2 regions of the Candidatus Chlorohelix allophototropha genome follow, and region 1 is predicted to be linked to the other one. Evidence: riboswitches for the same ligand, from Rfam matches in the RefSeq annotation. Region 1 holds a riboswitch; the other holds the start of a gene.
The links. Region 1 has a riboswitch for cobalamin ahead of cobT (nicotinate-nucleotide--dimethylbenzimidazole phosphoribosyltransferase). Riboswitches for the same ligand answer to the same signal wherever they lie in the genome.
Positions count from the first base shown of each region.

Region 2: another riboswitch for cobalamin. It lies ahead of OZ401_RS08705 (ABC transporter substrate-binding protein); the one in region 1 lies ahead of cobT (nicotinate-nucleotide--dimethylbenzimidazole phosphoribosyltransferase).

Region 1 is NZ_CP128399.1:1,062,237-1,068,210, forward strand. It holds gene OZ401_RS04470 (alpha/beta hydrolase) at 1-503, shown strand, start outside; gene OZ401_RS04475 (hypothetical protein) at 558-935, shown strand; cobalamin riboswitch at 1,255-1,381, shown strand; gene cobT (nicotinate-nucleotide--dimethylbenzimidazole phosphoribosyltransferase) at 1,598-2,689, shown strand; gene OZ401_RS04485 (biotin transporter BioY) at 2,714-3,328, shown strand; gene OZ401_RS04490 (ABC transporter permease) at 3,664-5,974, shown strand, end outside.
Region 2 is NZ_CP128399.1:1,965,352-1,971,325, reverse strand. It holds gene OZ401_RS08720 (gamma-butyrobetaine hydroxylase-like domain-containing protein) at 1-92, shown strand, start outside; gene OZ401_RS08715 (GNAT family N-acetyltransferase) at 99-686, opposite strand; gene OZ401_RS08710 (class I SAM-dependent methyltransferase) at 978-1,808, opposite strand; adenosylcobalamin-variant (AdoCbl-variant) riboswitch at 2,240-2,334, shown strand; gene OZ401_RS08705 (ABC transporter substrate-binding protein) at 2,568-3,590, shown strand; gene OZ401_RS08700 (deoxyribonuclease IV) at 3,733-4,602, shown strand; gene OZ401_RS08695 (MATE family efflux transporter) at 4,607-5,974, shown strand, end outside.

The DNA.
Region 1 (5,974 bases):
CTGCTCCCCGCGCTCCAGAGCTTTTCGACAATAATCCACGTGGTGCATATAGATGGTTCGCTTGGACTCCTAATCAAGAAATCGGCATTGAGCAATTTGTAAATACAGCCAAAAAGCTTGCTGAACTGGTAACCGAATTAACCTTTAAATATCCAGTAGATAGTTCAAAAATTTATTTTGGGGGCATGAGCCAGGGCGCTGCTATGGCATGTCTTATGTCATTGCTAAAACCAACTCGGGTAAAAGGAGTTATAGCCCATAGTGGATTCTTACCGTATCACCCGGAATTAACTAAATTATATAGAAATGCAAAGGGCAAGCCCTATTTCTTTGCACATGGAACCGAAGATAATGTGGTTTCTATTGAGCGAAGTCGGCATGTAGCAAATGCTTTTTCAAAAGCAGGGGCACGAATCGTTTATAACGAATACCCGATGGCACATACAACTAGCATTGAAAGTAGACATGATTTAGCCGACTGGCTACACAACGAAGTTAAGTAGTAATTATTTGATGTGGTAACAACATTGTAACACAAGCTTGGGGGTTAAAAGGGTATGGATGATTTCGGTGTATTTATGTTGGTAGTGGCTTGGTTAGTAGCCATAATCGGTGGACCTACCATATTAATTTTTAAATTGATCAGACGTGATGAAGACCCTGATCGACGTTATCGTATGGTTACCGGGTTTAAGGGTTGGTTTATCGGGTTAGCTGCCGCACTACTATTGTACATGGTTTTGCCAACTGTTTTTGTAAACCAAAGTGCTGACCCTGATAGCATGGGAGAGATTCAACTCTTTTTCATATTGATACTGCCGCCAATATGTGCTGGAGTTGTCTTCCTTATTTTTGCAATTCTAGCAGACAGATTTAAAACCCAAGACGAGTTCCCCAAAAGTATAGAAGAGGAAGAGGGCATTTACTACAGATAGTAAGTTCGTCTTTACGCAAAACTGTAAGGAACAGCCTACCACTGAAATTAACGACGCTTTTGAGGCTAGAATATCCCAGTTTATTAGCAACAATAGCGACTAGTGGGTCACGCCCCAATTGAGTTGCCATTGCTCTAAGTTCAAATTGCTTGATTTGATAGCAAATTTATTTGCAACTTGACCCACTAGTGTTAACACAGCTATACACGTTCGGCATGTATTATATGGTAGTGTAAATTACTTACTACTTTGGGATATGCTGTTAGACTTAACCCAATTACTTTAAAAAACAGATTGAGGGACTCTTTTCATGCTAATTTATTCGATATTGGCTGAAGATAAAGAGTACACAGGGAAAGATCGGTGCAATTCCGACGCAGTCCCGCTGCTGTAAAGAGGTGGATTTTGCCTCAAGCCAGAAGACCTGCCCTCAAGAGATCGTGTTGACCTTCGCGAGAAAGGGCACGTCAGTAAGAAATTGGCTCAAATTAGCTCAATCCCCACCTTAGAATTTTATAGCAATACTTTCAACCACTTTAAAATACAATGGGATGATTTGTTATTGATTTTGGATTGTGCTTTAAGCATTTCCTGCTCTCGTAATCCTCTTGTAAGGTATCAATACCTATGATAGCAAAACTGAAATGAGAGGAATTTGAACAATGGAAGAGAGCTTGAAACGAGAAATTGAAGCAACTTTAGCCGCTATTAGGCCTATGAATAAAGAGGCAATGGCGGTGGTACGCTCCAGACAGGATCGCCTCACTAAACCAGCGGGTAGCCTTGGGAGACTCGAAGAAATTACTGTGAAACTCGCCGGCATCACCGGAAACCCTCGCCCTAGAGTTGATAGGAAGTGCATAGTATTAATGGCAGGCGACCATGGTGTGGTGAGTGAAGGCGTAAGCGCGTATCCTTCTGAAGTCACCCCTCAAATGGTGTTTAATTTCCTTCAGGGCGGCGCAGCAATCAATGTACTGGCGCGTCAGGTTGGGGCAAGAGTAGTAGTAGCAGATTTGGGAGTAGCCAGCGATTTACCGGAGCATTCCGGCCTATTAAACCGCAAAATCGGATATGGCACTCGTAATATGATGATTGGTCCGGCTATGACTAAGCTCGAAGCCCTAAAGGCAGTACTGACTGGAATTGAAATAGCCCGTCAAGAAGCTGAGAAGGGGATGGATGTGGTCGGAACTGGCGATATGGGCATCGGTAATACCACTCCCAGTAGCGCCATTGTAGCCACTTTTACCGGACTCCCCGTAAGTATGGTTACAGGACGCGGTACCGGTTTGGATGATTCCGGTTTATCGCGTAAAATAAGTGTTATCGAACGTTCTATTGAAATCAATCAACCAGATAAATCCGACCCGCTAGATGTTTTAGCCAAAGTGGGAGGGTTTGAAATCGCCGGGTTGACCGGGTTGATTTTTGGGGCAGCAGCAGCACATATACCAATTGTTGTGGATGGTTTTATTAGTACCGCTGCCGCTTTGATTGCTACCGAATGGTATCCACCAGTGTGTGACTATTTAATCTCTGCTCATAACTCGGTTGAAATTGGACACCGGGCAATGCTGGAACATATGGAGTTAAGCCCCTTGTTAAATCTTAACCTACGGTTGGGTGAAGGTACTGGGGCAGCAATTGCCATGAGCGTGATTGAGGCTGCCACAAGGACACTGGCTGAAATGGCTACCTTCGATGAAGCAGGCGTTTCAGAGTCTGAAAGTAAGTTAGAAATCACTCAATAACAACTAAGTGAAGGAAACCACAAAATGCAAGTTCCTAACAGCAAAGGGAATGGGTTACTTGTAACTCGCCCAACAACATTCTCAGATTTAATACCGACTTCAGGACGGCTCGTATGGGTCAGAGAAGTGAGCCTGATCGTAGGCTTCAGCCTGTTAATAGCCTTAGCAGCACAGGTGCGTTTCTTTATACCACCTATCAGCGAAGTGCCGTTTGTGGCTTCAAACATGATCGTAGTGCTGGCAGCGGCAATATTAGGAAGCAAACGTGGGCTTGCCGCAGTTGGATTATATCTGGCGGAAGGCGCGTTGGGTCTGCCATTTTTTGCCGGTGGTAATTCCGGATTTTCTGCCTTTAGCGGTGTTACAGCAGGTTACCTTTTCGGCTTCGCAGTTTCCGCATTTGTAGTAGGCTTGCTGGCTGAAAAAGGCTGGGATAAACGCTTTGCCACCTCTTTTCTGGCAATGCTGATAGGCAACCTGATAATTCTGGTGATGGGTGGATTTTGGTATTCCCTAACCTTTGGGGTTGAACTTGCCTTTACCCGTGCGATTTTACCGTTTTTACTGGCTGATACTATAAAAATGATACTGGCAGCAGTGATATTACCCTCAGCTTGGTTCCTTGTAAAAAAACGCTAACTTTATATCCACAAGAGCTTTTGAGAGCAAGCAATTTAACTGTTGCTTGCTCTTTTTTATTTTAAAAGCAAGCGATTTATTATTATGTCAACTAAAATTCATTTAATAAATTTGAGGATAGCTGAAACAATAAGGGGGATTATTTTGTCACACATAACAATGGGCATTAAATGAACATGAAATTGGTCTTTCGACTCATATTTTTTAGCCGGGGCGTTTGGTACTATAAAGTACATTGTGGTAACTATAACTTTTTTCTATAGTACAATGATGAAATGCTTCAGCCGGAGAATTAATTGTCCTATCGTGGGATTCGGAATTAGGAAAGGTTATTAATGCAAACACTTATCCTTTATTTCAAGTATGCCTGGCGTTCAATTTGGCGCGGCGGGCAGAGAACTTTTTTTGCAATCTTGTGTATAGCAGTGGGTGTAGGTTCAATCGTTGCGTTGCAATCCACCGGCTATTCCATCCAAGATGCCGTAGCCGGAGATGCTAGAGCTAATTCTCAAGCTGATGTATTGGTCATTAGCCGAGAGGGTTCTTTCAGTAGTCAGAACCTAGCAAAAATTGATGCTCTGAAACCAACCATTATTGAAGATTACACAACATCGGTTAATAGCACAGGTATCACCGTCTACAAAGCCGATGGTAACAAAAGCAATGAATTTGGCAGCAATTACCCATCCTTCGTGGTTGACCCGGCTAAATATCCTTTCTACGGTATCGTAGAACTGCAAAGCCCAAAAGGTAAACATCTCAAAGATGTTTTAACCGAACCTAATCAAATAGTGGTCAACGAAAAAATGGATAATAGCATCGGTGCCAAAGTCGGTGACACTATTAAAGCCCTTTCCAATGATAACAAGATCCAAACTTTGACCGTCGTGGGAATTCTAACCACTAAAAGCCTTACTCCTGCCACAGACACCGGGCAAGCTGGTTTTACTGGCTACGGTTATATAACAATGGATACGGCTAAAGGTCTGTTTAATCCTGAAACCTTGCTGGCACAAAGCGTCTTCATCAAAACTTCTAATGTTAAAAATGTCGATGTCAAAGCCAGAGATACAATTAACGCATTATCTCCTAGTTTCAACGCTCAAACCAGCACCGAACGTAACGACCAACTCAAACAAGCCAGTAAAGGTATCAGCGATTTGTTGAGTTACGTTGGGCTACTTTCCTTGCTAATTGGGAGCGTAGGGGTAGTAAACACCATGCTAGTAGTCGTAGGGCGACGTAGCACCGAAATCGCCACTCTCAAAGCATTAGGAATGGAAGTTGGGCAGACTGTTCAAGTATTCATGATCGAGTCGGCTATTTTAGGATTTATTGGGAGTGTGGTAGGCGTTATTCTTGGTGAATTACTGACCACAGTGATTAATAAAGTAGCGGCAAACTTTATTAACAGCGAGCTATCCTACCAATTCTACTTGCAGCCTGTAATACTTGGTCTAATAGTCGGGATTGTTACGGCAGTGGTTTTTGGTTTGCTACCGGCTTACTCCGCCAGTAAAATTCCTCCGGCACAGGTATTGCGCCAAAAAACCAACGCACTGCCGCGTATTTCGATTTGGGCAACCTTGTTCATTATCGGAGTGATGACCCTTGTAATGGGCTTGTTGGCAGGAGTCATTCTCGATGGGCAACTAATTCTTGGCTTGATTATTGCCTTCGCTACACTGGTAAGTTGCACTATTCTAGTGCTGATATTTAGCGGCATCTTGTGGATAGTGGGCAAAATCCCGTTACCACTTGGCTTGAATTACAAGATGGCTCGCCGTAACCTGAGTCGGGGACGTGCCAAGAGCGCTACGACCATGTTGGTAATGCTGGTGGGTATCTTTGCAATGGCACTGGTGTTTATCTTGGCAAGCAGCCTCAAAGAAACAATTCAAGTTTCTCTAGCAAAAAGTTTTGGCTACAATGCCCAAATATCTAGCACGGATGATGCGCAATCTAATGCTATTAAACAGGCTTTGGACAATAAAAAAGTACCGGGGCTACAAAAATACCTGCTAGACGAAAGGGCTGTTTTGCAATTAGTCAGTGCGGGTGGGCTTACTACCGACCAGCTAATCGCCGAAAAAATCAAGCGTGACCAAGCCAGCGGTAACAACAACAATAATGGGAGCTTTGGCAGTTTTGAATTAGCCAACCTAGCCGGTTTGCCGCAAACTGACTTACTCTCGCTTGGCACAGTCAAAAGTGGCGGGCAAGCTTATCAAAATGATGACCAGATGATTATCAGCGAAAGTGTAAGTGATAGCTACAAACTTAAAGTTGGGGATCAAATGGTTTATCAAGATGTCAATGGTAAGCAGTATACGCTGACCATTACGGGCATTTTCGTCAACAAAAGTTTCATTGTCATTTTCCCGATTGCAACGACCCTAAACCGAATTCAAACTATGCCTAACCACGCTACCGATTTCAATCTAACTATCGAAAATGGTCGAGTGGATGAAGCCCTTAAATATGTACAAAGCACTTTCCCAGGGGTCAGTGCAAGTGATTTGTCGTTTATCAGCAATATTATTAACAGCATCATTGATAATATTACGGCTTTCCCAGTGCTATTGGCATTTTTAAGCTTGATTGCGGGAGCAATTTTAATTGCGAACAACGTGGCGCTGGCAGTGT
Region 2 (5,974 bases), 900 kb from region 1:
CTTATGATTGGTTGCGCGCTCTATGCGAATGTGACAAATGCATGGCGGAAAATCCCGGCAAGTTCCAGAATCACCGCCTTGTGCGCCGATAAGCCGAATTAACGCTTAAGGAATGTTTCGAGGGTGGCTTTGACTGCCCCCCATTCACTATCTAGAATGCTGTAATACACCGAATCTCGGATATAACCGTCGTGTAGTATCATGTGGTTTCTCATAATACCCTCTTTTACGCCGCCAATCCGCTCAATCGCAGCTTGCGAAATCAGGTTGCGTTTGTCGGTTTTGAGGCAAACGCGGATGGCTTGCTGAGTCTCAAAAGCATGTTGCAATAATAAATACTTGCACTCAGTATTGCGGGGACTGCGCCAGTAATCACGCCCTAACCATGTCCAGCCTATTTCCAGATTGCGGTTAGTTGGTTGAATATCCAGATAGCGAGTGCTGCCGATTGCCCGGTTAGAAGCACGATCAATGATAGCGAAGGGCATTTGGGTACCCCCAACTTTTAGAGCAAAGGCGCTCTCGATTAAGTTGTTTATTTCCTCTAAACGGGTTGGGCGTGGGGCTGGTAAATAACGCCAAACCTCATCGCTCTGTGCTGCCTCGAACAAATCCACCGCATGAGTATGCGTCAACGGTTCTAGCCTTACATAGCTTCCTTCAAGAGTAACGGGTAAAATCTTCAAAATAACCTCTTTTGATAATATATTAATTGGTGATTAATATAGCATGTTGTTCTTTTGGGATGCAAGTTTTAATTAATAGAGGGGCAGATTATTGCAACAGGGAACTGCCGAAAGCCTTTTAAAGGTCTTAGGTTGTTTTCGCAGTCAGGTGAGCGCCATCTACTTTTTCCGGATTAGCGACTATCTATATCGACCATGAAAAAGCAGGGTCAAAGCTTGTTGGCTGCGCTCTTTAACACTTTTGCTGGTCATCTAATTCTTCCCAACCTACTCGCTTGAACAGTTCTTTGATTAAAAGATTGCGCTCAAGGGCACTTTTGGTTTTCTAGCACGCCAGATTGTGGTAGATGGTATCATCGAAACCTTATACCAAGGTACGTTAGTCCATGTACTCTCTCTCCAACGTTCACGCTGTGGCTCAAGCTCAATAATGTCGGTTAAAAGCAAACCCGCAGCAGTGATAGCGCGTTGCCAATCGCCATAGGTATGGTGAAATTGCACGTAAAGCGTACTAACCCCATCTTTCCAACCACTTTCGGCGGTCATGGGGCTACGATCAAAATAGCTGCGCACTATCTCAAGCTGATTTTCACCATCATCAGCAAAGCAATCAAAAAAGGGATTGAGCCAGCTAAAAGCAAAAAGCCCACCTTTTTTGAGCACACGCGCCACCTCTTTGAAACTACGCACTATATCTACAAACCCAACTGCCCCGAAATTGCTGAAGACAATATCAAAGAATTCATTCTGCCATTCACTCAAATCTTCTGCATTACCCTGTACAAATTCAAGCTTTGCCTCTACAGATAATTCAAGCTTACTGAAGGCGTGTCGTGCAAATTCTACCTGACTGTCGCTGATATCTTGCCCGATAACATGTGCGCCCTGTTTCGCCAATCTCGCCGACCATTGCCCGCCACCACACCCCAGTTCAAGCACCTTTTTACCGGCTACATCTCCCAATATCTGAAGTTCGCTTTCTCTCGGTACGCCAAATATAGGTCCCCACAGACCGTTTGCACCTACCAAATTATCCTTGTGTTTCTCTTGATAACGCGCCGTCTCGCGATTCCAATCTTCCCGATTGAGTTCAGTATAATGATTTATATTAAAGTTGCTCATAGCTACCCTCTATTCCAACAAATCTATTACTCTGCAATTAACAGGTATTAAGGCTCAAAGTACATAGACAAAAGATTGATCTCATTTTACAACTGTCAGATTTATTTTGCAGTAGTCAAAGCGTAATACAAAGCCAATTTACCGCATTAAGATAGCCAAGCTTAGCCCTTTGATAGAAATAGCACGAAACAAACTAACTTTCATATTGGCAGCTATGCTTCTAAAGTAACTATTCCACCCGAAGGAACGTACTATATCCTTTTGGGTTTGGTTTTATTCAGCCCATTATCCACTTATCGTTTGACAGTCCCAAAACCGGATGATATTATTAACCCAGTTTTCCGAAATGCTCATTTAAATTTGCATATAGATACAATTAGGGAATATCTTCTCGCCTTTTGAATAAAATAGGCGCGGTGCAAATCCGCCAAGCAGAAGATTGACACAGGGAAAGTCCGGTGAAATTCCGGCGCAGTCCCGCTACTGTAAATCGGTTCATCCCGAAAGCCAGAATGCCTGTCCCTAATCGTGCCGTTGCGAACGCCTTCGAGAGAGAGGACGCACGGGTCATACTTCTATGTATTGATTAAATAGAAGTAAACTCAGAATCATTCTTTAAGCCCAGCGCAACATTTGCCGGGCTTTTTTAATTCCCGAAAATGTTGCTATTGGCTAGCATCTCCTCTTTTTTCAAGGCAATGAGTTCTGGATGTGTAAACCGGGCGTGAAACCCGCCCAGAGCTAGAAAGAGGAAGAGACTTGAAAAAATCCTATTTGACTCGTTGGTTTGGCACTGCTCTACTAATTCTGACGGTGCTGCTCGTTGCTTGTGGTGATAATACCGCAACTTCTGTACCGGCTACTACTACAACCAAAGTTGCAACCACCTCGGCAGCTACTACTGCAAGTGCTCTAACCACTACCGCTGCTGCCACTACCGCTGCAACCTTTCCGCTAGAGTTGAAAGACGATGCCGGACGCACTGTTAAGCTGGCTAAAGCTGCCACGAAAATAGTTTCGCTTGCACCCAGCAGCACTGAAATACTTTATGCTCTAGGCTTAGCAGAGCAGGTGGTTGGGGTTGACCAGTTTTCCAACTATCCACCGGAAGCTGCCAAAAAAGAGCAGGTCGGTAGCTTTGCCGATATTAATCTTGAGAAAGTTATTAGCCTCAGCCCAGATTTGGTTTTGGCTACCAGCCTGCACCTCAAAACAGTAGTGCCGACTCTTGAACAAAGAAACATAAACGTGATAGTGTTTGATCCAAAGGATTTGGCGGGAGTAGTAGCTAACATTAAACTGGTGGGTAAAGCCGCCGGTGTGCCGGATAAGGGTGATACTGAGGCGAAGAATTTCCAGAATCGCCTTGATAATGTAGCTTCCAAAGTCAAAAATGCCAGCAAAAAGGTAACCGTTTTCTTTGATCTTGGCGACCTTTATACGGTTGCCGCCGGTTCCTTCCTGAACGATATGATTGAAAAAGCCGGTGGGGTAAATATTGCGCCTGCCGGAACTAACCCCTATCCCCAATTGACAAACGAAGTGATAATTGCCGCCGATCCGCAGGTTATTATTCTCAGTTCTGGGGATGGCGGATTTGTGAAGGATGATGCTGCTGCCATTAGCACCGTTACCGCCCGCGCCGGTTGGGATAAACTTACGGCAGTAAAAAACAAAAATATTCGAACTGTAATTGCCGATCTCACCAATCGCCCCGGACCTCGCGCTGCTGAAGGGGTGGAGCAAATTGCGCTTGCTCTCTATCCAGACCTTTTCAAATAACTATTAACTCATAACATTTCCCTAACCGCTGCCGGAATAAGTAGCTTACTTGTCCGGCGGCGGTCTTATTTTTAAAGTGAAAAGTCATGAAGTGGCTATGCTATAATGCTAATGTTCATATAAAAATTTGAAAGGATTCAGTGTGCTAATAGGGGCGCATATGTCGGTGGCGGGCGGTTTACACTTAGCTTTTGAAAGAGCGGCAAAAGCGGGTTGCAGCGCCATGCAAATATTTACTAGAAATGAACGCCAATGGCAATCCCGCCCCTTGAATGAGGCAGAGATTGCATCATGGCAGAATGCCCGCAGTACCAGCGAGGTAGGACCGATTTTAAGCCATGATAGCTATCTAATTAACCTTGCTTCACCGCTGGAAGAAGGTTGGGAAAAGTCGCAGACTGCCTTTAAGGATGAACTCCTTCGCTGCGCGATCCTAGGGATTCCCTATTTGGTTACACATGCCGGTTCACACGTTGGTAGCGGGGAAGAATTTGCGTTGCAACGGGTGGCAGATGCGCTTAACCGGGTAATAGATGAATTCAGTGAATCCGGTATTCCCGGAATTGAACAGGTTACGGTTTTGCTGGAAACGACTGCCGGACAAGGTACAGCTATAGGTTATCGATTCGAGCACTGGGGTACTATTTTCGAAAAGCTCAAAAGACCTGAGCGAGTTGGGGTATGCTTTGATACCTGCCATGTGTTTGCTGCCGGTTACGACCTAACAACGCCGGAAGGCTATGAAGATACAATGGCGCAATTTCACCGCTATATCGGCTTAGAAAAGCTAAAAGCCTTTCACATGAACGACAGCAAAAAAGGTCTGGGCAGTCGGGTTGACCGTCATGAGCATATTGGGCAAGGCGCAATGGGTCTAGAACCCTTCCGCTTTATAATGAATGATGTGCGACTAGCCGAAATACCAAAGGTATTAGAAACCCCCAAAGGACAGGAAGGGCTGGAAGATATTGAAAACCTCGCCCGTTTGCGCAGCTTGATAGAAGCAGCCTGAATTTATGCAAACAGACCTAAAAGAACAGCCTGATCAAAAAGCCACTTCCCCAAAACCTCCAAAACCACCCTCTTTGCAAAAAAAGGCTGGCTGGGCGCTTTTCTGGAATATAATTTTTCTTCCTGCTAAAGCTTTGCTTGGACTGGTTGTCTCTCTGGTAATTATTAAGGATTTCAAGAGAAGCGCCTATATAGACCTAGCGGCAATTAGCGCGTCGCTTGCACTACTAGGAGTCGTGACCGATCTAGGTATTGAAAGGTCATTGCCCCGTTTTGTGAGCGAAATTGAGGTCAAATTTGGCAGAACTTACCTACGCCGCTTTATCTTTAATATAGTCATAATCAAGCTGGCAATTCTAGCGGTTTTAAGCCTCGTTTTCGGGATATTCGCTGATACGGTGGCACAATGGCTGGATTTAACCCAATATGCCAGAGCCTATCTTTCCCTCATTTTGTTGCTGTTGGTGTTGGGAGCTTTTTATGATATAGCAACCCAAGTACTATACAGCTTTTTTAAGCAAAAAGTCACAAATATACTTGATATAACTGTAACTATTGTCAATACCTCTCTGACTCTTGTGTTTATTCTGATATTCAAATGGGAAGTATTTGGAGTTATAGTCGCACTGCTATTAACTACTATCGTAAGTGTGGTAATTGCTACATGGCAAGCATGGACTGCTTCACACGAAGCACGTGAGATTGGCAAGAAAAGTGTTGGAAGCGGCGGAGGCATTACCGAGAAACAGAATCTTGCAGAAAAAGTAAAACTGCGTTGGCGTTTTATAAAGTACTCAACCCTAATGTATTTCCTGAATGTATCCTACTCACTTTCGGATTATTCTTTTGCAGTAGTGGTATTGGTATATTTCCGCGAAGCTGTAGCTGCTACAATTGTTCGTATCACTTACACTTTTATAAGAACTTTACTTAAAAACTTGATGACTCCCTTAAATGGGGTGCAAATGCCTCTATTCTCTTCGATTTATGCGGAAGAGCGGCATAAAGACCTTCAGGTAGCTTATGCCACCCTAACAAGGATTCAAATTTTCTTACTCGTGCCAAGCGCGTTAGGGTTCATTGTGTTGGCGCGTAACCTGCTGCAATTATTAATGTTGCGCCAGAGTGGTGACGCAGTGCTAACCCCTGACATGCTTACTCCTGCTACTTGGTCGGTGATAATTACTGTGATTATGACCTTCGGCGAGTCATTGCTGGTGATACCTTCTATTATATTAATGGTATATGAAAAATACCGGGCGATTATATTCACCCAACTTTTGCCCTACCTTACCGGACCTTTACTGGCATTAGTTGCTTTGCTGAAATTGGGGGCGATTGTAGCAGTTCTGGTTATGGGTGGGTTGGCAGTA